4 regions of the Streptomyces sp. WMMC940 genome follow, and region 4 is predicted to be linked to each of the others. Evidence: riboswitches for the same ligand, from Rfam matches in the RefSeq annotation. Region 4 holds a riboswitch; each other region holds the start of a gene.
What was found. Region 4 has a riboswitch for cyclic di-AMP ahead of O7595_RS19900 (transglycosylase family protein). Riboswitches for the same ligand answer to the same signal wherever they lie in the genome.
Positions count from the first base shown of each region.

Region 1: linked by a shared signal. The riboswitch ahead of O7595_RS29455 (C40 family peptidase) and the one ahead of O7595_RS19900 (transglycosylase family protein) in region 4 are both predicted to bind cyclic di-AMP.
Region 2: linked by a shared signal. The riboswitch ahead of O7595_RS17665 (M23 family metallopeptidase) and the one ahead of O7595_RS19900 (transglycosylase family protein) in region 4 are both predicted to bind cyclic di-AMP.
Region 3: linked by a shared signal. The riboswitch ahead of O7595_RS12710 (C40 family peptidase) and the one ahead of O7595_RS19900 (transglycosylase family protein) in region 4 are both predicted to bind cyclic di-AMP.

Region 1 covers NZ_JAPZBC010000001.1:6,664,947-6,672,459, forward strand. Annotated here, with positions in the region: gene O7595_RS29425 (adenosylmethionine--8-amino-7-oxononanoate transaminase) at 1-1,087, opposite strand, end outside; gene bioB (biotin synthase BioB) at 1,080-2,252, opposite strand; gene O7595_RS29435 (8-amino-7-oxononanoate synthase) at 2,404-3,549, shown strand; gene O7595_RS29440 (DUF397 domain-containing protein) at 3,598-3,813, opposite strand; gene O7595_RS29445 (helix-turn-helix domain-containing protein) at 3,829-4,686, opposite strand; gene O7595_RS29450 (ATP-binding protein) at 4,983-5,423, shown strand; gene O7595_RS29455 (C40 family peptidase) at 5,597-6,073, opposite strand; cyclic di-AMP (ydaO/yuaA leader) riboswitch at 6,077-6,250, opposite strand; gene O7595_RS29460 (hypothetical protein) at 6,598-6,906, opposite strand; gene O7595_RS29465 (ATP-dependent Clp protease proteolytic subunit) at 6,914-7,513, opposite strand, start outside.
Region 2 covers NZ_JAPZBC010000001.1:4,010,904-4,018,416, reverse strand. Annotated here, with positions in the region: gene lhgO (L-2-hydroxyglutarate oxidase) at 1-439, shown strand, start outside; gene trmB (tRNA (guanosine(46)-N7)-methyltransferase TrmB) at 493-1,299, shown strand; gene O7595_RS17670 (PrsW family intramembrane metalloprotease) at 1,374-2,702, shown strand; gene O7595_RS17665 (M23 family metallopeptidase) at 2,909-3,931, opposite strand; cyclic di-AMP (ydaO/yuaA leader) riboswitch at 3,943-4,078, opposite strand; gene O7595_RS17660 (PP2C family protein-serine/threonine phosphatase) at 4,392-5,531, opposite strand; gene O7595_RS17655 (MerR family transcriptional regulator) at 5,744-6,496, opposite strand; tRNA gene O7595_RS17650 (tRNA-Met) at 6,634-6,707, opposite strand; gene O7595_RS17645 (DUF5988 family protein) at 6,870-7,070, opposite strand; gene O7595_RS17640 (DUF5919 domain-containing protein) at 7,387-7,513, opposite strand, start outside.
Region 3 covers NZ_JAPZBC010000001.1:2,912,240-2,919,752, forward strand. Annotated here, with positions in the region: gene O7595_RS12700 (M23 family metallopeptidase) at 1-824, shown strand, start outside; gene pcrA (DNA helicase PcrA) at 1,189-3,666, opposite strand; cyclic di-AMP (ydaO/yuaA leader) riboswitch at 3,877-4,046, shown strand; gene O7595_RS12710 (C40 family peptidase) at 4,045-5,205, shown strand; gene O7595_RS12715 (hypothetical protein) at 5,336-5,689, opposite strand; gene O7595_RS12720 (C40 family peptidase) at 5,940-6,989, shown strand; gene O7595_RS12725 (alpha/beta hydrolase) at 7,056-7,513, opposite strand, start outside.
Region 4 covers NZ_JAPZBC010000001.1:4,514,712-4,522,224, forward strand. Annotated here, with positions in the region: gene O7595_RS19875 (SurA N-terminal domain-containing protein) at 1-284, shown strand, start outside; gene O7595_RS19880 (nucleoside triphosphate pyrophosphohydrolase) at 461-1,459, shown strand; gene O7595_RS19885 (Uma2 family endonuclease) at 1,491-2,120, opposite strand; gene O7595_RS19890 (cytochrome P450 family protein) at 2,229-3,479, shown strand; gene O7595_RS19895 (transglycosylase family protein) at 3,643-4,623, shown strand; cyclic di-AMP (ydaO/yuaA leader) riboswitch at 4,880-5,043, shown strand; gene O7595_RS19900 (transglycosylase family protein) at 5,047-5,697, shown strand; gene eno (phosphopyruvate hydratase) at 6,019-7,299, shown strand; gene O7595_RS19910 (FtsB family cell division protein) at 7,416-7,513, shown strand, end outside.

The DNA.
Region 1 (7,513 bases), 2.2 Mb from region 4:
CGATGCCGGTCGCCTCCGCGAGACCCGCGCGGAGCCCGGTCTCCAGGCGTTTGACCTCCTGTTCCCAGTCGTGGGAGAGCAGCAGGTCGATCGACGCGCACGCGACCGCCGACGCGAGCGGATTGCCCATGAAGGTCGGCCCGTGCGCCAGCACGGGCACCTCGCCGCGCGAGATGCCGTCGGCCACCCTCCCCGTGCACAGCGTCGCGGCCATGCTCAGATATCCGCCGGTCAACGCCTTGCCCAGACACATGACATCGGGTGAGATCCCCGCGTGCTCCGCCGCGAAGAGCCGTCCCGTGCGCCCGAATCCGGTGGCGATCTCATCGAGGATCAGCAGCACGTCGTGCTCGTCGCACGCCTCCCGCAGGACCCGCAGATACGCGGGGGAGTGGAACCGCATCCCGCCCGCGCCCTGCACCACAGGTTCCACGATCACGGCGGCGAGTTCGTCCGCGTGCCGCGCGACGAGTGCGCGCAGATGGTTGGCGTAGGCGGGGTCGTACGGCAGGTCGTGGCCGGCCGGGGGCGCGTCGGCGAAGATCTGCCGCTGCAGGACCCCGGACCACAACTCGTGCATCCCGCCCTCGGGGTCGCACACCGACATGGGCTGCCAGGTGTCGCCGTGGTAGCCGCCGCGCCAGGTCAGCAGCCGGCGTTTGGCCGGACGGCCCGTCGAACGCCAGTACTGGAGGCACATCTTCACCGCGACCTCGACGGACACCGAACCCGAGTCGCAGAGGAAGACGTGCCGCAGGGGGTCCGGAGTGATCTCGACGAGCCGGGTCGCGAGCCGGACCGCCGGCTCGTGGGTGAGCCCGCCGAACATGACGTGACTCATCCGCTCCAGCTGGCCCCGCGCGGCCTCGTTGAGCACGGGGTGGTTGTAGCCGTGGACCGCGGACCACCAGGAGGACATGCCGTCCACCAATTCGGTCTGCCCGTGTGCCGGTTCGGCGAGCCGGAGGCGCACCCCGGACGCGGACTCCACGACCAGCGGGTCCGTACGGCCCGGCATGGGGCCGTACGGGTGCCAGACATGGGCCCGGTCCAGGGCCACCAGCTCGCGGGCGTCGGAGCTACGCATTGGGGGCGAGGTCGGTTCCCGCGCCGCGGCGGCGGACGGCCACCAGGTCCGGGCGCGCCCCGGAGGCGCCTGCTGCCTCCGGCGCGGTCTCCTCGGCGCTGTCGCCGCACGGGGCGCAGCCCCCGCCGCCGTGCGAACCGCAGCCGCCCGGGGCGGCGTCCGCACGGTGCGCCGGTAGCGTCGTGGTGTCCGAGCCCTCCACCTCGAAGCCCGCGTCCGCGATCATCTCCAGGTCCGCCTTGCCTGCCTGGCCCTCACTGGTGAGGTAGTCGCCGAGGAAGACGGAGTTGACCAGGTGCAGTGCCAGCGGCTGCAGGGTGCGCAGATGGACCTCGCGGCCGCCCGCGAGGCGCACCTCCACGTCCGGGCACACGAACCGCACCATGGCGAGGATGCGCAGCGCCCGCTGGGGGGTCAGATTCCATTCCTTCGCCAGGGGAGTGCCCTCGAACGGGATCAGGAAGTTCACCGGCACCGAATCGGGGTCCAGCTCCCGCAGCGCGAACACCACGTCGACCAGGTCCTCGTCGCTCTCCCCCATGCCCGCGATCAGCCCCGAGCAGGCGGACAGTCCGGCGGCATGGGCCTTCTGGACGGTGTCCACCCGGTCCGCGTACGTGTGGGTGGTCGTGATGTCCCCGTACGTCCCCTCGGACGTGTTGAGGTTGTGGTTGTACGCGTCGGCGCCGGCCTCGCGCAGCCGCTCCGCCTGGCCTTCGGAGAGCAGACCCAGACACGCGCACACCTCGACGCCGTCGTTCTGCTCCTTGATGGCAGCGATGGTCTTCGAGACGCGGTCGACGTCACGGTCCGTGGGACCGCGGCCGCTGGCGACCAGGCAGACCCGCTTCGCGCCGCCCGCGACCCCGGCGGCGGCCGCCTCGGAGGCCTCGTCCGGCTTCAGCCAGGTGTACTTGAGGATCTCCGCCTTGGAACCGAGCCGCTGGGAACAGTACGAACAGTCCTCCGGACAGAGCCCGGACTTGAGGTTGACGAGATAGTTCAGTTTCACCCGCCGCCCGAACCACTGACGGCGCACCTTTCCGGCCGCGGCCACCACATCGAGCAGATCGTCGTCGGAGGTCGCCAGTACGGCGAGCGCTTCTTCGCGGGTCGGCAGCTCACGCCGCAGGCCCTTGTCCACCAGCGTGTTCAGGAGGTCCATGGCGCAGATCCTCGCCTACCGGGCGCCCCCCGGCCAAGGAGGAACTCCACAACAGCCCCCGTTTGAGGTGTGTGTATGGCCACACTCTGACCTCCGGCGTCCCCCGCTAGGGTCTGTTCGCTGCCTACAAAAGGACCGGACCATGCCCCGAGTGCCTCAGGATCCTTTCGACTGGACGGACGACGCGGCGCGCCGCCGTGCGGAGGCGGGCCTCGTCCGTGCGCTCCGTCCCCGGCCCGCCGACCCCGCCCTGCTCGACCTGGCGGGCAACGACTACCTCGGCCTCACCCGCAGGAAGGAGGTCACCGAGGCGGCCGCCTCGGCCGCCCGGCGCTGGGGCGCTGGGGCGACCGGGTCCCGGCTGGTGACCGGGAGCACCGAACTGCACGCGGAACTGGAGCGCGAGCTCGCCCAGTTCTGCGGGTTCGAGGCCGCCCTGGTGTTCTCCTCGGGGTACGCGGCGAACCTCGCGGCGCTCACGGCGCTCAGCGCGCACGGGTCGCTCATCGTCTCGGACGCCGGCAACCACGCCTCGATCGTCGACGGCTGCAGGCTGTCGCGTGCGGAGACCGCCGTCGTGGCGCACGCCGATCCGGAGGCCGCGGCCAAGGCGCTCGACGCCCACTCCGGCAGACGAGCCCTGCTCGTGACCGACTCGGTCTTCTCGGTGGACGGCGACGCCGCGCCCCTGGCCGCCCTCGCCGGTGTGTGCCGCGCACACGGGGCGGCCCTGGTCGTGGACGACGCGCACGGCTTCGGCGTCCTCGGCGAAGGAGGCAGGGGAGCCCTGAACGCGGCCGGTCTCGCGGGGGCCACGGATGTCGTCGCCACGCTCACCCTCTCCAAGTCCATGGGCAGTCAGGGCGGAGCGGTCCTCGGCCCGGCGCGGGTCATCGAGCACCTCGTCAACGCCGCCCGAACGTTCATCTTCGACACCGGACTCGCGCCGGCCGCCGTGGGCGCGTCCCTCGCGAGCCTGCGGCTCCTGCGCCGTGAGCCCGCACTGGCGGACCGGGCCAGAAACGTGGCGAGCACGTTGCACGGGCGGCTGACGGAGGCGGGACTGACCGCCGCCCGGCCGGACGCGGCCGTGGTCTCCGTGCAGGCGCCCTCACCCGAGTCGGCGGTGCGCTGGGCGGCGGACTGCCGTGCCGCGGGTCTGGCCGTGGGCTGCTTCCGGCCGCCGTCCGTGCCGGACGGGATCTCACGGATCAGGCTCACCGCGCGCGCCGACCTCACCGACCGGCAGATCGGGACGGCGGTCGCCGCCGTCCTGGAGTCGGCGCCCGGCGTCTGACGCGGTGCCGGGTGTCCGACACGGGATCCGCGCGCGGCGCGGGCCCGTTCACCGCGACGGCGCGCCGAGTCCGCTGAGGAAACCGGTCCAGGCGGCCGGTGAGAACACCAGCAGTGGCAGTCCGGGGTTCTTCGAGTCGCGCACCGCCAGCGCGCCGTCGGCGCACCGGGCGGTCTCCACGCAGTTGTTCATTCCCACGCTACGGCTGCTGCGCTGCCAGTACGTGCCCGGCAGAGGGCGTACACGTGCGTCGTGAGCAGACATTGGGGGGTGCCTTCCCTACACGCCGTCACGGATCCCTGCGACGAGATCCAACGAGTCAGTCGGCGAGAGCGCATGCGCCTGCATGGTGCGGAAAGCGGCGCCGTACGTCTCGAGGTCTTCCTTCCGTTCGAGATAGAGACTACTCGTCAAGTGGTCAAGAACAACCACATCTAGATCAGAAGTGTTCGGAAAGGAGAAGATAACGAAAGATCCGGTCAGTCCCACGTAGCCGCCCGTCGAGAAGGGCAGCACCTGCAGCCGCACATGCGGGAGTTGGGCCATCTCCAGCACCCGGCGTAGCTGGCCCCGCATCACCTCCCGACCGCCCACCTGGCGCCGGAGGACCGCCTCGTCCAGCACGGCACTGAAGGTCAGCGGGCGTTCCGCGCGCAGTACGCGCTGACGCGCGATGCGCACTTCCACCAGCGAGTCCACCGTCTCCGTCGGCACGCTCTCCAGCGCGGAACGGGTCACCGCCCGCGCGTAGTCGGGCGTCTGCAGCAGTCCGGGCACCACCGAGGTCTCCAGCGTGCGCGCCGCGCTCGCCTGGGACTCCAGGCTGATGAAGTCCCGGTACTGCGGCGGAATCACCCCGCGATACGCGTGCCACCAGCCCTTTCCCCCGCCGTCCGCCGTGCCGGCCAGCGTCCCCAGCAGCTCGCGCAGCCGCTGGTCGGCGACTCCGTAGACGTCCAGCAGCCGAGCCACATCGGCCGGTTTCACACCGCTCGTTCCGGTCTCTATGCGGCTCACCTTCGACTGGTTCCAGCCCACGAGCAGCGCCGCCTCCCGGCTCGTGAGGCCGACGCCCAGCCGCAGACCGCGCAGTTCCTCGCCGAGCTTGCGCCGGCGCACCGCGGGACCCTGCCGCATGCCGAATCTCCTCCTGTTCTCCGCCGTTCCCACGGCCGCCCGGCGGCGGACACCGGTGACCGTCCGGACGGGCACCGGCGGACGCAGTGCCAGGCGCCAAGTGTGCGCCCGAATACGCTCTCGCGTAGCAGGGTTCACCGCTTTGAGCGACAGATATATGCATATCCAGGTGGATCCCCTGCCGTGGGGGCGGCAACAGTGGCAGTCTGGCGCGAAGCGCAGTCCGAGGCTGTTCCGGCATCCAATCCGTTACGTGCCGCGCTCCGGCAGCCCCGGTGGGAAAGGGACAGCTCGCCATGGCAGACCATCAGGAAGCCTCCGTCACTCTGCCGAGCGATCCCGCCTCGGTATCCGCCGCGCGCAGATACGTCTCCGAGGTCCTCGCCGAATGGGGACTGCCGGGGGAGACCGGCACCGCCGAAACGGTCCGTCTCATCGTCTCCGAACTCGCCACCAACGCCGTCCAGCACACCTTCGGGCTGTCCCCGACCTTTACGGTGGACGTCCGTCTGGAGCGTGACGAGCGTCTGTGCATCGGCGTCACGGACAGCCATCCGCGCAGGCCCCAGCGGCTGCCCGCGGCCGTGCAGCAGGACAACGGCCGCGGCATGGTCATCATCCGCTGGCTCGTCGCGGAATGCGGGGGAAGGCTGCACGTCGATCCCACGCCCGAGGGCGGCAAGACCGTCTGGATCGCGATGCCCTGGAGCGCGGCCGACGCCGAGCCTCCACACTGAGGGCCCGGGCCGGCCGCCGGCGCCGTGAGCCCGGGCCGAACGACGCGCCCGGGCCGGTCGACGTCCTGCGCTCCGGGGCCGGGGTTCGGGACCGCCGCGCCGCTTCGCTTGACGTCACCTCTGCCGAGGGACGTCAGCGCCGCCCGGTGCGCGCGGCCGGTGCTGACGCGGCACTAGCGTACGCGCCCGTAGCGGACGCCCTTGGTCCAGATCTTGGTCAGCTTCACGACGGAACCGGTCTTCGGCGAGTGCCAGATCTTCCCGGCCCCCGCGTAGATGCCGACGTGGTACACGTGCCCCCGCGAGTGGAAGAACACCAGGTCGCCGCGCTGCCGCTGGGAGGCCGAGATATGACGGGTGCGGTTGTACTGCTGCTGGGCCGTGCGCGGCAGTTGCTTGCCCGCCTTCTTGTAGGCGTAGAGCGTGAGCCCCGAGCAGTCGAAGCGGCTCGGACCGGTCGCTCCGTACCTGTACGGGGCTCCCTTCTTCGACGCGGCGACCTTGAGAGCCTTCGTCGCGTGCGCCGAGGCCGCTTGTGCCTCCGGCGCACCGCCCGGCACGATCAGTGAGCCGCCGACGGCGGCGATCGTGAGTGCCGAGACGGCACCCGTCCGGGACAGCAGGGACGGGAGATGTGTCTGCGCAGTCATGCGCAACCCTTCGTCAGCCGCCTGTGAAGGATGACCTGTCGGGTTCGGACCGGCGAAGACGCCCGGCCGCTCACACGGCTTCACCCCAAGGACCGGCCACCGTTCCGGTGGCAGGCCCGCACTGCTGGGTCCTCCACTCCTGCCGAAGCCCTCATGTCGACCAGGCATCCGGTGCGGCGGCAGGACTCGGCGTCCGCCCGGACCGCCCCGCCGCGGTGGCGGGGGCTTGTCGTCCCAGGGATCTTGACCCACGAACTGCCGGATTTCCGAGTCGAAACGACGATTTGTGAGGCTCCTCACCACTGATCTGTTCGGGTGGACAGGGCCGTTCGGGGGACTGGGCGTCGCCGGGTGACGAGCCCCGTACCTGCGGCGAAGCGCGTCATTGGGCCGATCGGGCGATGCGGTTGCGCAACTTGCACGGGACGAAAGTCGAAGCGCTGACTGGTCCGGATGGGCGACACCCGGTCGTACGCTTCTCGGGCGGGTCGGAGGCGCCGGGGCACCCGTTTCACGCTGGACCGTCAACTCTGCTGATCCGGTGGCACGGTGATCCGCAAGGCTCGGCGTTCCCCGCCCAATACCCGTAGTGCGCGGGCCAATGTGACGGTGTGCAGCTCGCTCTCGCCGCGCATGTGCATGACCGTCAGGGCGTCGCGGAGCTCCGTGGCCCGGGCGACCAGGGCCTGTGCGGCGCGGAGGGCTCCATATGTGTGTGTCCCGCGTGCCGGGTTGATCCTTCCCAGTTGGTCGACCACTTCGAGATAGCTGTCGACGAACTCGCTCTCGGCGCGTGTCAGTGCGGGCAGCGGCGGCAGCTCGGGTGGCAGCACCGCCGGCTCACCCGAGGACGGCGGAAGTCGGGAAACACTTCCGGTTCTTGACGATGTGATCGACCAGCCCGTAGCGAAGGGCTCCCGAGGCGTCGAACACGGAGTCGCGGTCGAGATCGGCTGCGATGCGTTCGGCGCTCCGGCCGGTGTGGCGGGCGAGCATGGCCGTGAGCTGCTCCCGCAGCCGCAGCAACTCGCGTGCCCGGATGTCCAGATCGGTGGGCTGCCCCTGGACCGGCTCCGGCAGCGAAGGCTGCTGGACGACCACGCGGGCACCGGGCAGGGCCATGCGCTTGCCCGGGGTTCCGGCGGCGAGCAGCACGGCGGCGGTCGACGCGGCCTGTCCCAGGCAGGTGGTCACCACGTCGCAGGTCACCGTCTGCATCGTGTCGTAGACGGCGGACATGGCGCTGATGGGGCCGCCGGGCGAGTTGATGTAGAGCGAGATGTCCTGGTCCGGCGCGGTGTACTCGAGGTACAGGAACTGCGCGATGACGTCGTTGGCCGAGGTGTCGTCGACGGGGGCGCCGAGGAAGACGATCCGCTCGTCGAGCAGCTTGGCGTAGGGGTCGAGCGTGCGCTTCCCGCCGCTCGTGCGTTCGGTGAA
Region 2 (7,513 bases), 500 kb from region 4:
CCTCACACGCGGCATCGAGGGAGGCGTCCACGTGGGACCGAACGCCGTCCCGGCGCTGGCCCGCGAGGGATACGGCTGGTCAACGGTCCGACCGGGCGAGCTCGCGGCCACACTGGCCTGGCCCGGTTCCTGGCGGATCGCCCGGCGCCACTGGCGTTACGGCGCGGGCGAGCTGCACCGCTCGCTCTCGAAGCGCGCCTTCGCCGCGGCCGTGCGGCGGCTGCTGCCGGCCGTCACGGAGGACGATCTGCGGCCGGTGGCCGCGGGCGTCCGGGCCCAGGCGGTGCTCCGGGACGGCACCCTGGTGGACGACTTCATGATCAAGGAGTCGCCCCGGGCGGTCCACGTCCTGAACGCACCGTCCCCGGCCGCGACCGCCTCACTGCCGATCGGCCGGGAGGTGGCCAGGCGGGCGCTCGCCCATCTCGCCGAAGTGTGACGCGGGCCGCCCTCGGCCGGTGTCCGCCACCGTACAATCGGGTCATTGTGTCTGTGTCTGAGTTCGAGAACGTCGCCACCGGTGGTCCGGACGGGGACGCCCCCCGTACCGCCACCACCGCACGGCCGAAGGGTGAGCCCCGGTTCCCGGGCGGCCCGGCGGCCGACCCCGCGGGTTCGCACCACGAGCGGCGGATCCGCAGCTTCCAGCCGCGCCGGAGCCGGGTGACGGCCGGCCAGGCCGACGCTCTGCGGCGCCTCTGGCCGCTGTGGGGGCTGGACATCGACGGGCTCCGCGTGCTCGACCCGGGCGAGATGTTCGGCGGACTGCCGGTCGTCCTGGAGATCGGCTTCGGCATGGGCGAGGCGACCGCGCGGATGGCCGCGGCCGACCCGGCCACGGGCATCCTCGCCGTGGACGTCCACACCCCCGGCCAGGGCAATCTGCTCGGGCTGGCGGAGCGGGCGGGCCTGGACAACGTGCGGGTGGCCAACGGCGACGCGATCATCCTGCTCCGCGAGATGCTGCCCCCGGCCTCGCTCGACGGCCTGCGGGTGTACTTCCCGGACCCCTGGCCCAAGAAGCGCCACCACAAGCGCCGGCTGATCCAGCCGGAGTTCCTCACCCTGGCGGCGGGCCGGATGAAGCCGGGCGCCGTCCTGCACTGCGCGACGGACTGGGAGCCGTACGCCGAGCAGATGCTCGAGGTGCTCGGCGCCCATCCGGACTTCGAGAACACCGAGGCAGCCGGCGGCTACGCGCCCCGCCCCGCCTTCCGCCCGCTGACCCGCTTCGAGGGACATGGCCTCGACAAGGGGCATGTGGTCCACGACCTCCTCTTCCGGCGCCGGGACGCCTGACTCCGGTGGGTGCGGTGCACCCGACGGCACCAACGCCGTCGCGCGTTGTCCGTGCCGCTCGTTAGGGTCGTCTGGTGTCCGACTGGTCCCCGCAGCCGCATCCGGCCGTCCGCCCCGCCGTCCCGGCGTGCGACGAGCGGCCGCTGTTCGACGCCGTGCCGGAGCGCGCCCGCTGGCGCTACAAGCCGCGCCGCGACTTCTGGCGCAGCAAAGCCGTGCGCGCCTGGGCACTGATCACCCTGCTGGCGCTCTCGGGTCTGGTGATCCTCGCCCTGGTGCGCGAGCAGACCGGCACCGAGGGCTTCCTCGTCGGGCTCGGTCTCGCCGTGCTGCCGGTGCCCCTGCTGATGGGGGCGTTCCGCTGGCTGGACCGGGTGGAGCCGGGGCCCTGGCGGAACCTCGTCTTCGCCTTCGCCTGGGGGGCCTGCGCGGCCGCCCTCGTCGCGATCATCGCCAACTCGTTCGCGACCCAGTGGATAGCCACGGCCACGGCCGACCCGACGCACGCGGACACGATCGGTGCGACCGTCGTCGCCCCCGTGGTCGAGGAGACCGCCAAGGCGGCCGCGGTACTGCTGTTGTTCCTCTTCCGGAGACGGGACTTCACCGGCCTCGTCGACGGTGTCGTGGTCGCCGGTTTCACGGCGACGGGCTTCGCGTTCACCGAGAACATCCTCTACCTCGGCAACGCCTTCGGCGAGGACCAGGAGTTCGGCACCTCCGGCTTCGCCTCCGTCACGGCCGCGACGTTCTTCGTACGGATCGTGATGTCTCCGTTCGCGCACCCGCTGTTCACGGTGCTCACGGGCATCGGTTTCGGGCTGGCGGCGGCCACCGCGCGGCACCGGAGGGTCCGCAGGGTCGTGCTGCCCGTACTCGGCCTGCTCCTCTCCATGGGCATGCACGCCCTGTGGAACGGCTCGGGGGTCTTCGGACCTCTGGGCTTCTACGCGGTGTACGCGGCGTTCATGGTGCCCGCCTTCGGTCTGCTGACCTGGCTGGCGGTGTGGACCCGGCAGCGTGAGCTGCGCACGGTCGCGGCCGAACTGCCGGCCTATGCCGCGGCCGGCTGGCTGGCGCCCGCCGAGCCGCTCGCCCTGTCCTCCATGAAGGCCCGCACGATGGCCCGCGATCTGGCGGCCCGCATCCACGGCGCCGCCGCCGCGCGCGCCGTCTCCGAGTACGAGGTGTTCGCCACCTCCCTGGCCTTCCTCCGCCACCGGGCCGAGCGGGGCACGGCCGGGCCGGACTTCGCCGCCCGGGAGCAGGAGCTGCTGCACCATCTGTGGCAGCGCCGGGATCTCGCGGGCCCGGCCCTGACGTACGCCGCCCGCGCCACGGGCCGCGCCTGGCAGCCCCCTCCGCATCTGGACTACAGCGGCTTCAACCCGTATCGCGGCTGACGCACCCCCGGCGGGCGCATGCGGGGCGGGGCGTGGACCGGGCGGCGCATGGACCGGGCGGCGCGTGGACGCCGACGAGCGGCGCGTCCGGGCATGACAGCCGGCGCCCCGGTGGGCGTCGGTGGGACGTCCACCGGGGCGCCGGCGGCCGGAGCACGAGGCTCCGTGCGAACGGCCGCCGGAGCGCACGGCTCCGAGCCGATGGGTCAGACGGAGAGGCCCTTGTCGCGCAGCCACGCGGCCGGGTCGATCCCGTCGCCGCCCGGGGTGTGCACCTCCAGGTGGAGGTGCGGGCCGGTGACATTGCCGGTGGCGCCGACGCGGCCGATGGTCTCGGAGGTGGAGACCTTCTGCCCCACGCCGACGGTCATCGACGAAAGGTGGCAGTACCAGACCTCGGTGCCGTCCTCGAGCTCCAGCACGATGCGGTAGCCGTACGAACCGGACCAGCCGGCCGACTTGATGGTGCCGCCGTGCACGGCCTTGACGGGGGTGCCCGTCGGTGCGGCGAAGTCGAGACCCGTGTGGTAGCCGGAGGACCACATGGATCCGGCCTGCCCGTAGGTGGAGGTCAGTGTGTACGACGAGGTCGGCAGCGAGTAGCTCGCGGCGAGCTTGGCCAGGCGCTCGGCCTCCGCCTTGCGGGCGGCCTCCTCCGCGGCCTTGCGCTCGGCCTCGGCCGCCTCGGCCGCCTGGGTCGCCTGCTGCTTCGCCTCGGCGGCGGCCTGCTCCGCGGCGGCCTGCTCGGCAGCGGCCCGCGCCTCGGCCTCGGCCTTGAGCTGCTGCTGCTCGGCCTGCTGGAGGATCCGGGCGCGCAGGGCCTCGCCCGCGTCACCGCCCTGGACCGCGGTTTCGGCCGTGGTGAGCGGCCCGTCCGCGACGGCTTCGTCGTCGGAGTCGTCCGACATCAAGGAGCCCACACCGGGCAGGGATTCGGCGTCGGGGAGTTTGTCCGCGATGACGTCGGGAAGGGAGATGGAGACCGCGGGCTTGTCCTGGGCGGTGGCCATGCCGCCCGCGCCGACCGCGGCGATGACGCCGACACCGAGGACGGTGGAGCTCCGCGCGAGCGCGTTGCGCTGCTTGACGACGCGGTGCCTGCCACGGACGGGACGGACCGATTCCTCGGTCGGGTTCCACTCCTCCGCCTCGGGGGCGGGAGCCCACTGGTCGCTGGGGACCCACTGCGCAGTGGGGGGCTCCTGGAGGGCAGGCTCGTTGGACGCCACGGAGGCGTTCTCCTTTCCTTCCTTCTCGCCTACCGGGTTAGCTGACGGGTTCGGAGCAGGAAGGTCTCCTACGGGCACCGCGAAGTGCCCGATTCACCCCAATGGTTGGTTCCCCGGTTCCCTTGCGGGATTCGGCGCGTGCGCACGGTGCCGTCTCCGACGACGGCTGGGACGACCGCGCTGCGTTATCGAACGTTAATAGAGACCGAGCTCGGATTCCAAGCCGTTCCGACTGATCGTTAAGGACGTTGGCCAGGACTTACCTGCAACAACAGCCCTGAAACGGACAAGTTGATGGGCCTTCATTCGGGCCGGAGGTTCTGATAGTTCGTCACTTGTTATGCGGAGGGCTTTCCTTCGATTACGCTCCGTGGCATCGCGCTTCTCAGCCAGCCCTCACGCCCCACATGCCACATGCCGCATCGGCACCGAAGCGCCCTTCGGGGAGGCGCCCCGCCCGTCACGGCGGGACCGGAGTCGTCCCGCGCCGCGGCGGCTGCCGCTCCTCCTCCCGGGTGACCGCGAGCAGCGCCATGTCGTCCGTCGCCGCCCCTCCCGTGTGCCGTCGCACATCGGCGACGACCACGTCCAGCAGTTCCTCCGGGCCGGAGAAGACCCGGCCGCCCAGGCGCCGGCGCGGGTCGTACATGACGCCGTGCGCGTCCCGTGCCTCGGACAGGCCGTCGGTGTAGAGGAGGAGCGTGCCACCGGGCGGATAGGACGTCTCGGAGGTCCGGTCCGGCGAGGCTCCGAGGCCCGTCCCCAGAGGCAGCGCCCGCTCGGGCGGATCCAGCACGAGCAGTGCGCCGTCCGCCCCGAGCAGCAGCGGCGGCGGGTGCCCCCGGTTGACGATCCTGATCCGCCCGCCGTCACGCGGGATCTCGGCGAGCACGGCGGTGATGAAGCCCTCGACGGCGCCGAAGCCGGATTCCCACGCGCCCTCCCGGGCGAGCGCCCGCTCCAGCCGCTGCGCCACCCCCGCCAGCGAGTCCTCCTGCTCGGCGGCCTCCCGGAAGGCCCCCAGCACCACGGCGACCGTCCCGACCACGCCCACGCCCTTCCCCTGCACGTCCCCCACGATCAGTCGCACCCCGTACGGAGTCTTCTGCGCCGCGTACAGGTCCCCGCCGATGAACGCGCCCCGCTCGGCCGCCTCGTACCGGGCGGCGACCTGCAGGCCGTCGATCCGCTCGTCCGGCCTGGGCAGCACGGCCCGTTGCGCGGCCTCGGCGACGACGCGGGCCGACGCCAGGCGCTCACCGCTGCGGCGCACGATCCGGTTGATGAAGAGGGCCAGTACGGAGACCGTGAACACGGTCAGCAACTCGGTGACGGCCGGGATCCTCTGGAGCCTGTCGCTGTAGACGTGCATGCCGGTCACCGCCGCGCAGGCCGCCACCCCGGTGGCCAGTGTGTAGAGCATCGAGAAGAAGGGGGCGGCGATCAGCGGCGCCGCCGTGAAGAGGGGGGCCGCGGTGAACGTGTCCGGTGTTCCGAGGTCGTAGAAGACCCCGCCCACGATCAGCAGCCACGGGAGTACCGCGACGACACGACGGCCACCGTTCTGCCCCTGTCCCTCGCCGCGTTGTCGATGCCGCACCAGTGGTCTCCTGCCGGGGTCCGTCCCAGGGTCGCGGACGGTGCCGCGCCCCATCCAGGCTGGCGGCCGCCGCGCCGCCCCACGAGTCGCCATCGGCCAACCGGCCGAGCCCCGCGGCGTCGCCGCGCCGACGTGACGGTCACCAGGGGGCCCTCCTGGTGACAGCGCCGCACCGGGCGACCGGTCGCCCGGTGGGGTGACCGCCGGCGCCGTTACCGGCCGTCGCCGAGACGGCGCTCCGCGTAGACCCTCAGCGCATCCCGGACGAAGACCGCGGTGCCTTCACCGTGCCGGTCGTAGGTGGCCGTGAAGCGCGGGTCGGCGACGTACATCTCGCCCAGACCGATCACATACGACCTGGTGGGGGTGGCCGTCACCGACAGCCACTCGCAGTGCCGCCGGGCGATGTCCTGGACCTGGTCGCTGTCCGGCGCGAGCCCGTCCCTCAGAGCCTGCCCGAAGTCACGTGCGATCGCGACCTGGCGGTCCTGGAAGTCCCGCTTCTCCTGCTCGCTCAGCGAGCGCCACCAGCGGTCGCCCTTCTCGTACGCCTCGCTGCCCCAGCGCTCGGTAACCTCCTCCTTGTACCGGGTGTGGTCGAAGCCGTCGAAGACCTCTTCCGCCATCAGTTCCTCCCCTTGCTCCGTCCGGTCGAGAGTGGTCCGCACCGAGGCGATCTGCCGCCCGATGCGTTCCCGCTCCTGCTCCAGCAGCCGAAGGTGCGTGCGCAGTGCGGTGGCCGTGTCCCGCTGGCCTTCCAGGACCTGCGCGATGGCGGGCAGGCCGAGGCCCAGCTCCCGCAGCAGCAGGATGCGCTGCAGCCGGACCAGGGCTTCCTGGTCGTAGTAGCGGTAGCCGTTGCCGCCGATCCGGCTCGGTGCGAGGAGGCCGAGCTCCCCGTAGTGACGAAGCGTGCGGCTCGTCGTGCCGGCCTTCCTGGCGATTTCCTGGATGGACCACTCCATGCCCAGAACGCTAGATCTTGACGTTGCGTAAAGGTCAAGGGGCAAGGGGACCGGACCGGGGAACGGGCATCGGCGCCCTCTGACGGGAAACGCACCGAGGGCCCGGAACCATGTGGTTCCGGGCCCTCGGCCTTCAGTAGCGGGGACAGGATTTGAACCTGCGACCTCTGGGTTATGAGCCCAGCGAGCTACCGAGCTGCTCCACCCCGCGTCGGTGAACACCACCTTACGCCATGCGGAGCAAGATCAATTCCATTTCCGCCCGGCACGGTCGGCGGAGGCGCCCCGAGATCGTCAGCAACCACGCAAAGAACCCCTTTCCGGGGCGGCAGATCCGCCCGCCCCGGCTCTTTCCAGCCCGCCCGACCTGCGGTTACTCCGCTACCTCGGTGCGTTCCCACCACTCGTAGACGGTCAGCCGCCCCTCGGGGGCGTCCTCGTGGCGGGTCGTGGCCTTGAAGTGCTCGTAGCCGCCGCGGTGCGGGATCTTCAGCTCCTGCCCCGGAGGGGTGATCGGCACGACCTGCCCCCGCAGGTCGTCCGGCCCGCCCTCGAGGCGCGCCTTGCTAGCCATGCCTCCAGTCTTCCCCCTCCCGGGACCACCCCGCACGCCCGCGGCGCCGATCGCCTCGTCCGGGGGCCCCGCCGACCAGCACCGGCGGGCGCGGACGGAGGCGCGGTAGACCTGCCTCGACGGGTACAGCCTCCAGCCCCGCCCGACCACCCCGACGCCCTCGGCTGCCGCCGCGACGGCGCCCCCGCCCCCGAACCCACCGAGCGCCCCAGCCTCCTCTCCGCAAGCCTCGACCCTCAGCGCCGCCAGTACCCATGAACACGACGCGCCCCCTTGCCCGGCCATCACGGCCAGGCAAGGGGGCGCATTCGTGCGTTCAGGACCAGACAGGGCGGCCGGTCTCCCAGAGCGCCGCGACGTGTGAAGCGAATCGGTCGTACAGGCCGTCATCGCCGAGGCGTCGTAGGTGCAGCATGGGTGACTCATGCCCGAGCAGGTTTGAG
Region 3 (7,513 bases), 1.6 Mb from region 4:
GCGCCGCCACCGTCGCGGCACCCGCGGTCCCCCTCTCCTCCGCCGCCTCGGCCCGTCCCGTGCGCAGGGCCGGCGGCGCCCGCGGTCGCCGCCGCACTCCCGCCAAGCGCTCCGCGCTCCTCACCGTGGCCGTGCCTTCCGCCTGTGTGATGGGGGTCGCCGGTGTCGCGGCGGCCTCGGTCGGCGGACTCACCGACGGCGAGCAGCAGAAGGACGACAACACCGCGGTCACGGCAGCCGATCCGTCGTCCGTGAAGCCGGTCGCCGCGAACAACGCGCTCGACACCCAGCTCGCCGCACTCAGCGCCGACGCCCGGGACTTCGGCGACCGCGCCAGCCGGACCCAGGAACGCATCGACCTCAAGGCGCGGCAGGAGGCGGAGCGCAAGAAGCGCGAGGAGGAAGCCGCCCTCCGCGAGCGGCTCCGCCCCAAGTTCGCCCTCCCGGTCGCCCAGCACGGCCTCAGCGCCTACTACGGCCAGGCCGGTGTCAACTGGATGTCCATGCACACCGGAATCGACTTCCCCGTCTCGTACGGGACGCCGGTGATGGCCGCGACCGACGGCACCGTGCGGACGCAGTGGAACAGCGCGTACGGCAACATGGCCATCGTCACCGCCGCCGACGGCACGGAGACCTGGTACTGCCATCTCAGCAGCACCAAGATCCGCTCCGGGAAGGTCAAGGCCGGCGAAGTCATCGCCTATTCGGGCAACTCGGGCAACTCGACCGGCCCGCATCTGCACTTCGAGGTGCGCCCCGGCGGAGGGTCCGCGATCGACCCGCTGGCGTGGCTGCGCAGCCACGGTCTCAGCCCGACCTGATCCGGCCGGCTCCGCCGGTACGTGTGCGGCCCGGCCCCGACCACCCGGCCGGGCGTGCGGCTTCCGCGACCGCTCCTGAGTCTTCGCCCGGACCGGCACACCGCCGGCCCCGCCCGAAGCCGTCACCCACGGCCGTACCCCCGAGGCCCGGTCGAGCCGGCCGGTTCACGCCGCGACCCGGCGCCGCCGCCACCCGTCGGGTCGAGCCGGCGCCGCCCATCGCGTCTGCGCACGCCGCGGTGGGTCGGCGCACCGGCCCCGCTCAGGGAACCCGCGGGCGACCGCCGCAGAGCCCCGCGACCCCCTGCGACAGCCCCGTGTTCGCTGCGGATCACTCTCCGGATGCCGACGGTTTCTCAGCCCGTCAGAGCTTCTCCACCGGCGCGTACCGCAGCAGCAGCCGCTTCGGCTTGGCGTCGCCGAAGTCGATCGTCGCCTGGGCGTCCGCGCCCGAGCCCGTCACCGCCATCACCGTCCCCAGTCCGAACTGGTCGTGGGTGACGCGGTCCCCGACTGCCAGGGCGATCACGGGCTTGTCCGTCGTCCGCCGCGTGGCGAAGCCCGAGGGGCCGGAGCGGGACCGGGACGACGAGAGCGCCGAGGCGATGCCGGACGTCGGCCCCGCGGGCGCCGCCATCGGGCCCGTCCGCTTCCACTGCAGGTGCGCGTCCGGGATCTCCTCGAGGAAGCGCGAGGGCGGGTTGTAGGCGGGCTGGCCCCAGGCGCTGCGCATCGAGGAACGCGTCAGGTAGAGGCGCTCGCGGGCACGGGTGATCCCCACGTACGCCAGACGGCGCTCCTCCTCCAGCTCCTTGGTCTGGCCGAGCGCCCGCATGTGCGGGAAGACGCCGTCCTCCATGCCGGTGAGGAACACGACGGGAAACTCCAGGCCCTTCGCCGTGTGCAGGGTCATCAGCGTGATGACGCCGCTGCCCTCCTCGTCCTCGTCGGGGATCTGGTCGGAGTCGGCGACGAGCGCGACCTGCTCCAGGAACTCGGCGAGCGTGCCCGTTCCCTCCTCGGCGCCGCGCTCCTGCTCGAACTCCAGGGCCACCGCCGCGAGTTCCTGGAGGTTCTCGATACGGGTCTCGTCCTGGGGATCGGTGGACGCCTGCAGCTCGGCGAGATAGCCGGTCCGCTCCAGCACGGCCTCCAGCACGACCGCGGGGCCGGCACCCGAGTCGACGATCGTGCGCAGCTCCTCCATGAGCGTGTTGAAGCGCTTCACGGCGTTGGCTGAGCGGGCGGCCATGCCGTACGCCTCGTCGACGCGGCGCAGCGCCTGCGGGAACGTGATCCTCTCCCGCAGGGCGAGCGCGTCGACCATCGCCTCGGCGCGCTCGCCGATGCCTCGCTTCGGGACGTTCAGGATCCGCCGCAGCGGCACATTGTCCTCGGGGTTGGCGAGGACCCGGAGATACGCCAGGACGTCCCGGACCTCCTTGCGCTCGTAGAAGCGCACACCGCCGACGACCTTGTACGGCAGGCCGACGCGGATGAAGATCTCCTCGAAGACACGGGACTGGGCGTTGGTCCGGTAGAAGACCGCCACGTCGCCGGCCCTGGCCTCGCCCGCGTCCGTCAGCCGGTCGATCTCGTCGGCGACGAACTGGGCCTCGTCGTGCTCGGTGTCCGCGACGTAGCCGGTGATCTGCGCTCCGGCGCCCGCGTTCGTCCACAGGTTCTTGGGACGGCGGCTCTCGTTGCGCTCGATCACGGCGTTGGCCGCGGAGAGGATCGTCTGGGACGACCGGTAGTTCTGCTCGAGCAGGATCGTGGTCGCGTCCGGGTAGTCCTCCTCGAACTGGAGGATGTTGCGGATCGTGGCGCCGCGGAACGCGTAGATCGACTGGTCGGCGTCGCCCACCACGCACAGCTCGGCGGGGCCGAGGTCGTCGTAGCCCGTGCCGACCAGCTCGCGCACGAGCGTGTACTGGGCGTGGTTGGTGTCCTGGTACTCGTCGACCAGGACATGACGGAACCGGCGCCGGTAGTGCTCGGCGACGTCCGGGAACGCCTGGAGCAGATGGACCGTGGTCATGATGATGTCGTCGAAGTCCAGCGCGTTGGCCTCGCGCAGGCGGGCCTGGTACATCCGGTACGCCTCGGCCAGTGTCTTCTCGAAACCTCCCCCGGAGCCGTCGGCCTGGGTGGTACCCCCACCTGCCCGGTCGGCGTAGGTCTCCTCGTCGATCAGCTCGTTCTTCAGGTTCGAGATCTTGGCGCTGAACGACTTCGGCGGGTACCGCTTCGGGTCGAGGTCCAGATCGCGGCAGACCAGTGCCATCAGCCGCTTGGAGTCGGCGGCGTCGTAGATCGAGAAGGACGACGTGAAGCCGAGCCTCTTGCTCTCCCGGCGCAGTATGCGGACGCAAGCGCTGTGGAAGGTGGAGACCCACATGGCTCCGGCGCGCGGGCCGACGAGCTGCTCGACGCGCTCCTTCATCTCCCCCGCGGCCTTGTTGGTGAAGGTGATGGCCAGTATCTGGCCGGGGTGGACGTCACGGGTCGCCAGCAGATGGGCGATCCGGTGGGTCAGCACCCGGGTCTTGCCGGAGCCGGCGCCGGCGACGATGAGCAGCGGCGACCCCGTGTGGACGACGGCGGCGCGCTGCTGCTCGTTCAGCCCGTCGAGCAGGGCCGCCGGGTCGATGACGGGGCGCGGGGCGCCGTTGCGGTAGTGGGCGTCCCCGGACGGAGGCACGTCGAACCTGCCCTCGAAGAGGTCGTGCGGGACCTCGTCCGCGGGCGGGTGCTCGTCGTCCTCCGGTGGCGGGGGGTCCTCCGGGGCCGGGGTGCGCTGGAGGTCCGCCAGGAAACTGTCGTCAAAGAGGCTGCTCATCGCTCTCCGAGTCTAGGCGGCCCCACCGACAGCCCGCCGCCGCCTTCGCGGGAATCACGATCGGACACCTCCAGTCATGACATGGACACACAGCGCCAAGGTCACGAAAATGTATCGGGCATATCGACCACTCTCCTTCACAGCAGCGCCACACTTTGGCTAGCGTGCTCGCCCAGGCGGCCCGTACCCCCTTCGACGAACCACGTCGGCCGGGCAGCCGCGCCGAATCCGTGCCCCTCACCGAGGAGTTCGGAACCGGGGACCCACTCAAAAAGCACAACTGGGGTGAATCGGGCCTGGTTTCATCTGGCCCGTAGGGCAAACCTTCCGTTCCGTCCGAACCCGACAGCTAACCCGGTAGGCGTTCCACGGAAGGAGATGCCGGCCTTGGCGTCGCACCGCAAGCCGCGCAGCCGCACACGTACGAACACACCTGCCGTCGGGATCACGACGGCCGCCATAGCGGGGGTCTCGCTCCTCTCGGCCCAGAATGCGACAGCCGACCCGAAGCCCAGCATCGAGGAAGTCCAGAAGAAGGTGGACGACCTCTACCGCCAGGCGGGTTCGTCGACCCAGGAGTACAACAAGGCGAAGGAGTCCGCCGAGCAGCAGCGCCGCAAGGTGGACCGTGCGCTCGACGAGGCCGCCGAGCGCACGGAGGCGCTCAACGAGTCCCGGCGCGCCCTCGGCAGTTACGCGGCCGCCCAGTACCGCACCGGCGCCGTCACCCCGACCGCCGCACTGCTCTTCGCCGACAACCCGCAGTCCTACGCCGACCAGACACAACTGATGGACCGGCTGACCGAACAGCAGCGCGGCGCCATCGCCGACTACGAGACCCACCGGGCCGAGGCCGCGAAGCAGCGCGCGCAGGCCACCAGGAGCCTGGAGACGCTCACGGACTCGCAGGAGTCGCTGCGTGCCAGGAAGCAGGCCGTCCAGAGGAAGCTCGCCGAGGCGCGGGAACTGCTGTCGCGGCTGACCGCCGAGGAACGGGCGCGGCTCGCCGAGCTCGAGCGCAAGAAGGAGGAGGAGGCCCGCCGGAAGGCCGAGGCGAGGGCCGAGGCGGAAGCCGAGGCCGAGCGGCAGCTCCGGGAGCGTGAGCGGCAGGAGCGGGAACAGACCGGCACCGGCACGGACACCGGCTCGGCCACGGGGACGGCCTCCGGAACGACCGGCGGCACGTACGCGGCCAAGGCCGAGAAGGTGCTGTCCTTCGCACGCGCCCAAATCGGCAAGCCGTACGTCTGGGGCGCGACCGGCCCGAGCTCGTACGACTGCTCCGGGCTCACCCAGGCCGCCTGGCGCGCGGCGGGCGTCGACCTGCCCCGGACCACCTGGGACCAGGTGAAGGCCGGACAGAGCGTGGCGACGGCCGATCTGCTCCCGGGTGACCTGGTCTTCTTCTACGACGACATCAGCCACGTCGGTGTCTACATCGGCGACGGAAAGATGATCCACGCCCCCAAGCCGGGCGCGAACGTCCGCGAGGAGTCGATCTACTACATGCCGATCCACGGCAGCATCCGGCCCGCGTAGCGTTCACGTGGGCCGGAGACCCGCGACCGCCGACCCCCGGGTCGCGGAGTCACGCACTCGCTCACTCGCGCCGCGGCGCCCTTCGGAAGAGGGGGTTCGCGGCGCGAGCCGTGCAGGGCTCCGGGCCCGCTCAGGTCCACAGGGTCGCGATGAAGACGTTCGCCAGGGTCAGGCCCCCGACCGCCCCGAACACCCCCTTGTCCACGGTCTCCTCGTCCCGCTTGACGTAGACGAGCGCCAGGATCACCACGAGCACGGCGAGCTTGATGCCGATCTTGAGGTTGTTCACGGGCTGGTCGTCCGCCTGGTTCAGTCCCACCAGTGCCACGCCCGTCACCAGCATGGTCAGCGCGCCGTGCAGCATCCCCGGAGTGAAGTGCGCCGCCCCCGCCCCCATCGCCTTCATCTGGGTGAGGAAACCGCCGAGCAGCGCCGCGATACCGATGATGTGAAGGGCGACGAAGACATTGATGAGTACGTCCATGGCACCGGAGCCTAGCCGGGCGGTCCCAAAGCGAACCCGGGCGGTCCTTCTCATGCCAATTCCGTTCATGGCGCCACTTCGTGGTGACCGAGAGCTCTAGCGTCCTCACCCAGGTGGCCGGCTCCACCACCGTCCGTACCCGGGCGGCCGCCGGCCGCCCCCGCCGGAAGAGCCGGTGGCGGGCCGCTCCCCCTGTGCGGTCCGCCGCCGGTCCCCGTGACGGCGGGCCCCTACGGAAGGACGGGCCCTCGTGGCAGCGCACCGCAAGCCCAGGCAGCGCACGCATTCCGGCACCGCCGCACGCCTCTCCGCCACTCTCGCGCTCGCCGGTGCGGCCACCGCCACCGCCTTCGAGGGCGCCGCGCACGCCGAGCCGGTGCCCACTGCGGAGGAGGTCCGGGCCGCGGCCGACCGGCTGTACCAGGAGGCGGAGGCCGAGACCGAGAAGTACAACGGGGCGAAGGAGAAGGCCGATACGGCGCGGAGGGAGGCCGGGGAGCTCCGCGACGAGGCCGCCCGACGCATGGAGCGCCTGAACGCCTCCCGCGACGCGCTGGGTTCCTTCGCGACGGCGCAGTACCGGGCGGGCGGCCTCGATCCCGCCCTGCGGCTCGTCCTCGACTCCGACCCGGCGCGGTACCTCGCGGGTGCCGAGCTGACCGAGCGGGTCGGTGACCGCCAGGCCGCGGCCCTCGCGGCGTTGCAACGGCAGACGAGGGAGCTCGAGCAGGTGCGCGCCGAGGCCGGTGAGCGGCTGGCCGAGCTCGAGGAGCAGCGGGCACGCGTGGCCCACCACCGCGCGGTGGTGCGGAAGAAGCTGGCCGCGGCCGAGGCCCTGCTGGCGCGGCTCACCGCCGAGCAGCGCGCCGCCCACGCCGGCCGGGACGGCACCGCCGCGGGCCGTGCGGACCGCGGCACGGTCCGCACCGGACCCGCTGTCGCCGCCCCCAACCCCCGTGCCGCACAGGCCGTCGCCTACGCCTACGGGGCGCTCGGCAAGCCCTACGTCTGGGGCGCGACGGGACCGTCCGCCTTCGACTGCTCGGGGCTGACCCAGGCCGCCTGGCGCTCCGCCGGGGTCGCGCTGCCGCGCACCACGTACACCCAGATCGACGCGGGGCAGCGGGTGCCGAGATCCCGGCTCGCGCCGGGGGACCTGGTGTTCTTCTACTCCGGCATCTCGCACGTGGGGCTCTACATCGGTGGGGGCCGGATGATCCACGCCCCTCGTCCGGGAGCGCCGGTACGGATCGCGCCCATCGACCAGATGCCCTATGCGGGAGCGACGCGGATCTCCTGATCGTGGTGCCCCATGGGGTGCCGGGCGGGTCTCGCCCTGCGTCCGGACGGGAGGCGCCCGGCGGGCTCATGGCAAGGGGCCCGCCCCGCCCGATCCCTGCCGGCCGTCGACCGGCCGTCGGCGGCCGGCCGCCGACGGCGTCGTTCCTCGCTCGTAGCCGACCTGGCGGGTCAGCCAGAAGAAGACGTCGGGGACCTGCCGCCGCCACTCACCCGTGTCGTGCGCGCCGCCGATCTCGACCACCTCGACCGTCGTCGGGTGCAGGGCGGCGGAACGCAGTGCGAGGCCCGACTCGAAGCCGTCGCCGCGTGCGCCGGAGACGAAAAGGGCGGTGCGCGGCGGCGTCGCCGCGGACCGCAGGATGGCGAGCGGGTCGTTGGCGCGGCGCAGTTCCCCGTCCCGGCCCGCGAGCGAGGCCTTCTCGGCTGCGGGGTCGTTGTAGCCGGACAGGCTCACCCCGGCGCGGTAGCGGTCGGGATGGGCGACGGCGAGCTTCGCCGCACAGTGCCCGCCCGCCGAGTAGC
Region 4 (7,513 bases):
TGCTGCTCCAGCAGCGCGGAGTGGCTCCGGACCGGATCGACCGGGCCGTCCGCGAGGAGGTCCTGCTGACCGGGCTGGCCCGGGCGCTCGGTGCCGACCTCGGCACTCCGGAGGGCCAGCAGAAGGTCGGCGCGGCGCTGACGGCCGCGTCCAAGGAGCTCGACATCGACGTGAACCCCCGGTACGGCGCGTGGGACGACACGAAGATCCAGCTCGGTGACTACAAGGCACCGTGGATCACCCAGGTCACCAAGCAGCCGGAGGCGATCCAGGCCGGGGCGTAGCGACGGCCGCCCGGGCCGCGGTCGGCCGGTGGGACCCGGCGGCGGTGGCCGCTTGCACGGGGCCCGGTGGGATCCGGCGGCGATGGCTCGCACGGAAAGGGGCCCGGTGGCGGTGGCTGCCGTGCGGCCGTGAGACCCGGCCCCGGCGCCCGTCCGTCCCGACGTAAGGTCGAGGGGTGAACGCTGAAGCGCCCGTCGAGCCCGGCCGAATCGTCCTGCTCACCGCCAGCCATCGTGTCGCGCCCGGACTGCTGTCGTGGCCGGCGTGGCAGACCCTGCGTGCCGCCGACCGCGTGCTGTGCGCCGACGCGGAGCACCCGCAGCTCCCGTACCTGAGGGAGGCCGGTGTCGGCGTGGAGGTGGCCGCGCCCACCGCTCAGGAACTCGTGGACGGTTGTGCGGGAGGCCGGACCGCCGTGGTCCTCGCGACCGGTGAGGGCGACCAGGCCCTCACCGACGGCCTGGCCCGCATGGCGGGCTCCGGCCGGGTGCGGATGCCCGACCTGGAACTGCTGCCCGGCTCCTACGACCTCCCGGGCGCGCGGCTCCTCGACCTCGTCCAGGTCATGGACCGGATCCGCCGCGAGTGCCCGTGGTCCTCGCAGCAGACCCACAAGGGCCTCGCCAAGTACGGCATCGAGGAGGCGTACGAGCTGGTCGAGGCCATCGAGGACGGCGACCGCGACGAACTGCGCGAGGAGCTCGGCGACGTCCTCCTCCAGGTCGTCTTCCACGCGCGCATCGCGCAGGAGGCGAGCGGGGAGGAGGGGGACGAGCCGTTCTCGATCGACGACGTCGCCGGGACCATCGTCGACAAGCTCGTCCACCGCCACCCGCACGTATTCGGGGACGCACGTGCCGAGACCCCGGAGGACGTCAAGGAGCACTGGCTGCGCACCAAGGCGATCGAGAAGCGGCGGGAGTCGGTGACCGACGGCGTCCCGCTCGGCCAGCCGGGACTCGCGCTCGCCGCGAAACTGGCGGGCCGGGTGCGCACGGCCGGGCTGGAGGTGGAGCTGCCCACGGAGCACGGCGACCGCGCCGTCGGCTACGAACTGCTGGCGATGGCCGTGCGCGCGGAGGCCGAGGGCCACGACCCGGAAGCCGCCCTCCGCGCCGCCGCCCGCGCCTACCGCGACGCGATCCGTGCGGCGGAGTCCGCGGCCCGGGGCTGAAAGGGGAGGGGCGGCCGCTCCGGCGGGTGCGTCAGTCCCGCTTCCCGCGCCGCCGGTCCACGGCGGTGAGGTCGACCTCGACGGGGTACGGGACCTCGACCTTCAGCCGGTTGTGGTGGATGCCGGTGACGGCGTAGGCGTTCGTGGCGGGGTCGAGCTCGTAGACGTAGACGACCGGCAGGTCGTCGCTCTTCTCGACCCGCCAGAAGTGCCGGATGCCGGCCGCCGCGTACTTGCGCGGTTTGAGCTCGCGGTCGCGCTGCACGGACTCGTCCGAGACGATCTCGACGGCGAGCAGGATGTCGTCCGGGGCGTACCAGGTCTGCTGCGGTCCCGTGCGGGCGCTCCACGGAACCACCATGAGATCGGGCTCCGGCCGGTCGCGTACGCCCAGTTTGGTGGTCATCTCGCGGACGACATAGAGGTCGTCCGGTGCCTGCTGCACCAGTGCGTTCTCCAGCAGCCGCAGTGCGGCCATGTGGAAATCGGTCTGCGGAGTCACGAAGAACAGTCCCCCGTCGATCAGCTCGGTGTGCGGCGGGAGACCCTTGATCCGGTCGAGGTCGTCCGCCGTCCACCCACCGGGGGGCGGGACCGGGAACACGTACTGTTCCTCCCGGCCGTCCTGGTCTTCCCTCCGGTCTTCGGCTGCGGCACTCATCAGCGCTCCCATGCGACGGAGTCTGGCGTGTACGGCAAGCCTACCCACGGGGAACGCGGAGAGGTCCGCCGAACGGGTGACCGGCCCGGCGCGGGTTAACGTCGTCCCATGCACGACCGGCCGTCCCGCGTCCCCGACGCCCCCGAGCTCTTCACCTGGGAGTTCGCCACCGACCCGTACCCCGCCTACGCCTGGCTGCGCGAGCACGCGCCGGTGCACCGGACCAGGCTGCCCAGCGGGGTGGAGGCATGGCTGGTGACCCGGTACGCGGACGCCCGGCAGGCCCTCGCGGACCAGCGGCTCAGCAAGAACCCGGCGCATCACGACGAGCCCGCGCACGCGAAGGGGAAGACGGGGATCCCGGGGGAGCGCAAGGCGGAGCTGATGACGCATCTGCTGAACATCGACCCGCCCGACCACACCCGGCTGAGGCGGCTCGTGTCGAAGGCGTTCACCCCCCGACGGGTGGCCGAGTTCGCACCCCGGGTACAGGAGCTGACGGACCGGCTCATCGACGGTTTCGCACAGAGGGGGAGCGCGGACCTCATCCACGAGTTCGCGTTCCCGCTCCCCATCTACGCCATCTGCGACATGCTCGGCGTCCCGCGCGAGGACCAGGACGACTTCCGGGACTGGGCGGGGATGATGATCCGTCACGGCGGGGGGCCGCGCGGCGGTGTCGCCCGGTCGGTGAAGAAGATGCGCGGCTATCTCGCCGACCTGATCCACCGCAAGCGCGAAGCCCCCGGCGACGACCTCATCTCGGGTCTCATCAAGGCGTCGGACCACGGGGAGCACCTCACCGAGAACGAGGCCGCCGCGATGGCCTTCATCCTGCTCTTCGCCGGGTTCGAGACCACGGTGAACCTCATCGGGAACGGCACGTACGCGCTGCTGCGGAATCCGGGGCAGCGGCAGCGGCTCCAGGACTCGCTGGCCGCCGGCGAGAACGGTCTGCTGGCCACCGGGGTCGAGGAACTGCTGCGCTACGACGGGCCGGTCGAACTCGCCACCTGGCGGTTCGCGACCGAGCCGCTGACGCTCGGCGGACGGGACATCGCCGCCGGCGACCCCGTCCTCGTCGTGCTCGCCGCAGCGGACCGCGACCCCGAGCGGTTCGCGGAGCCCGACACCCTCGATCTCGGCCGCCGGGACAACCAGCACCTCGGGTACGGGCACGGCATCCACTACTGCCTGGGCGCGCCCCTCGCGCGGCTGGAGGGGCAGACCGCGCTCGCGACCCTCCTCACCCGGCTGCCCGACTTGCGACTTGCGGTCGATCCGTCGGAATTGCGGTGGCGTGGGGGACTCATCATGCGCGGATTGCGCACTCTGCCCGTTGAATTCACCCGGCGCTGAATCTGACGACCAGTCAGTAATGTGACTTTCACGTGATCTCCGCTGCATCGACTTGTGACTGACGTCGGAGTGCGGCTACGTTCACCCCGACTCCGGGTCATCGAGGTTTCAATCGCCTCGAGAAACCCTGGAGTTTTCTGTAGTCACACGGAAGGCACACCGCATGCTGTCCGGGAACGGCCGACACCGCCGACCTCGTCAGGCCCCCGCCCTCATTGTCGCGGCAGGGGTGACCGGATCGGCCATCGCCATCCCGCTGCTGGGTGCGGGTTCCGCGTCCGCCGCCGACACCGCCACCTGGAACCGCGTCGCGGACTGCGAGAGCGGTGGTGACTGGAGTGCCAACCTCGGCAACGGTTACTACGGCGGCCTCCAGATGTCCCAGGAGACCTGGGAGGCCTACGGCGGCACCGCCTACGCGCCGCGCGCCGACCTCGCCAGCTCCTCCGAGCAGATCTCCGTCGCCGAGATGGTGCTCGCCGCCCAGGGCGCTACCGCCTGGCAGAGCTGTGGAGTGATCACGGGCCTGGGCGGCGGTGGCTCCGAGTCCGCCGGCACTCCGTCGGCCGACCCGCTGGGCGACCTCGTGAAGGGGCCCTCGTTCGGCGACGGGGCGGATTCCGTGCCCGAGCCGGACGCCGGGGCCTCCTCGCCGGACGGGTCCCAGCCGGGCGCGGGCGAGTCCTCGTCCGAGCCGTCCGGGCCGCCCGAGCCGTCCGAGCAGTCCGAGCAGTCCGAGCAGTCCTCCTCGCCGGCCGGCTCCTCGGAGTCCGCCGGATCCGCCGAGGGCTCCGGTGGGGGCGCGGAGGCGTCCGGTGAAGCCGGGGCGGAGGCGGGCGCCGGCAAGCACCGGGGCACCCCGGCCGCCGAAGGGGATGAGTCGGGTAATTCGGGCGATGAGCGTGAATCGGGGCGCCATGCCTCACGAGGTGACGGATCGGCACGGAGCGACGCCGCCACGGGAGACGAGTACGTCGTTCGCACCGGAGACAACCTCTCGTCGATCGCCGACGCGAACCAGGTGCCCGGCGGCTGGCCCGCCCTCTACGAGGCGAACCAGGATGTCGTCGGCTCTGACGCGGACCTCATCCTGCCTGGCCAGAGCCTCGATCTCGGCCTGGGCGAAGGCGAGTTGAAGGAGTAGTTCGGGTACTTATGTCCGGTTCTGTGCGAGTGAGACAAGAGTCTCTTCCGGTCAACTGGCGCCGCTAGGCGGTCAACTCCGGTCATCACGGCTCTCACCTGCGAAAACGGACATGTTGCCCCGTCAGTTTTGGGCGATTTCTCCCCGATGTTCGTCTTTGAACATCGGGGAGACGTGTGTTTACGGTCTGAACTGCTCGCAACGCGGGCCCCGTCGACCGCACGCCGAATCCTGCCGGCGGCCGCCGGGAACAGTCGTCGCGCAAGCGCCGAAGGCAGGAGCGGGGGACCCAAGGTAAGTGCCGGACAGGCCCGATGAGGGCTGCCCGGCTAGGGGTGGAGCCGTGCGCTCGTCGCACGGCCGGGCACCACATCGGCCCGAACCCGACAGCTCACCTCGCAGGCGTCGGTGAGGAGAACTTCGATGCTGCTTTCCGGCAAGGGCAAGCACCGTCGCCCGACGGTCTTCCAGCGGTCCACCCGTGTCGCCACGCTCGCCGGTGTCGCCGGTGCCGCCATAGCCGCACCGCTGATGGCCTCGGGCACCGCGTCCGCCGCCACCGCCTCCGAGTGGGACGCCGTCGCCCAGTGCGAGTCCGGCGGCAACTGGTCGATCAACACCGGCAACGGCTACTACGGCGGGCTGCAGTTCTCGGCCTCCACCTGGGCCGCCTACGGGGGCACCGCGTTCGCCTCCACCGCCGACAAGGCAAGCAAGGCGCAGCAGATCCAGATAGCCGAGAAGGTCCTGGCGGGCCAGGGCAAGGGTGCCTGGCCGAACTGCGGCACCGGACTGTCGAACGCCTCGTACGACGGCGCCGCCCCGGCCGCCCCCAAGGTCGCCGAGCCCGCCGCCCCGAAGCGAGCCGAGGCCCCGACCAGCCGCTCCGAGCGCGCCGCCGCCCCGGTCAGGAAGGGCGACGGCGAGTACACGGTCAAGGCCGGCGACACCCTCAGCAGGATCGCCGAGGCCGAGAAGGTCAAGGGCGGCTGGAAGAAGCTGTTCGAGTTGAACAAGGACATCGTCGAGGACGCGAACGTCATCCACCCCGGCCAGAAGCTCCACCTGAGCTGACGACCGGCCCCGGGGACCCACTGCGGTCCCCGGGGCGGCCGCCGTCCGGTGGGCCCGGCGGACCACCCGACGGCACACCACCGTCCCCCGGCCCCGGCCCGGTGCGGCATCCCCCGTACCCCCCGCAGTCCGGCGGGCACGGGAGGTGCCCCCGGGCCGGGGCCTTTGTCCGTTCCGACCGCTTTTTCGTCCCACGGGGCGGGCATCTGCCGGCCGATGCCTCCCAGGCGGTTAGGCTCTTGCCGCAAGGCCAAAGCGACCCTGCACCGACACGGCTCCGCTTGTGTCACCTCACGCGTCACATCCCAGAAGGAGATGCTCGTGCCGTCCATCGACGTCGTCGTAGCCCGGGAAATCCTGGACTCCCGAGGCAACCCCACGGTCGAGGTCGAGGTCGGCCTCGACGACGGCAGCACCGGGCGTGCTGCCGTTCCGTCCGGTGCGTCCACCGGCGCCTTCGAGGCCCTCGAGCTCCGCGACGGCGACCAGAACCGCTACCTGGGCAAGGGTGTCGAGAAGGCCGTCCTCGCCGTCATCGAGCAGATCGGCCCCGAGCTCGTCGGCTACGACGCCACCGAGCAGCGCCTGATCGACCAGGCGATGTTCGACCTCGACGCCACCCCGGACAAGTCCTCCCTCGGCGCCAACGCGATCCTCGGCGTCTCCCTCGCCGTCGCGCACGCCGCCTCCGAGGCGTCCGACCTGCCGCTGTTCCGCTACCTCGGCGGCCCGAACGCGCACCTGCTGCCCGTTCCGATGATGAACATCCTGAACGGCGGCTCGCACGCCGACTCCAACGTGGACATCCAGGAGTTCATGATCGCGCCCATCGGCGCGGAGTCCTTCTCCGAGGCACTGCGCTGGGGCACCGAGGTGTACCACACCCTGAAGAAGGTCCTGAAGGAGAAGGGACTCTCCACCGGACTCGGCGACGAGGGCGGTTTCGCCCCGAACCTGGGCTCCAACCGCGAGGCCCTCGACCTCATCCTCGAGGCGATCAAGAAGGCCGGCTACACGCCGGGCAAGGACATCGCGCTCGCGCTCGACGTCGCCGCCTCCGAGTTCTACAAGGACGGCGCCTACGAGTTCGAGGGCAAGTCCCGCTCGGCCGCCGAGATGACCGAGTACTACGAGGAGCTCGTCTCCGTCTACCCGCTGGTCTCGATCGAGGACCCGCTGTTCGAGGACGACTGGGACGGCTGGAAGACGATCACCGAGAAGCTCGGCGCCAAGGTCCAGCTGGTCGGCGACGACCTGTTCGTGACCAACCCCGAGCGCCTCGCCCGCGGCATCGACGAGGCCGCCGCCAACGCCCTCCTGGTCAAGGTCAACCAGATCGGCTCGCTGACCGAGACCCTCGACGCGGTCGAGCTGGCCCAGCGCAGCGGCTTCAAGTGCATGATGTCCCACCGCTCCGGCGAGACCGAGGACGTCACCATCGCCGACCTGGCCGTCGCCACCAACTGCGGTCAGATCAAGACCGGTGCCCCGGCCCGTTCCGAGCGCGTCGCCAAGTACAACCAGCTCCTGCGCATCGAGGAGATCCTCGACGACGCCGCGGTGTACGCCGGCCGCAGCGCGTTCCCGCGCTTCAAGGGCTGATTCCGTACGGACCCGCCGGGCGGCTAGCCCGGCGGGGGCCGGAGGTTGCGTACGTCCCCGCACACGGTCCCGTACCGTGTGCGGGGACGTACGCACGTGAAGGGGAAGGCGCACTGATGGCCCGGGACCGGTTCTCCACCGCGACCAGGCTGCGGCTGCTCGGTGAGCAGACCGCCGCCCGCGTCTACCGTTCGCAGTCCCGCCGGCAGGCCCG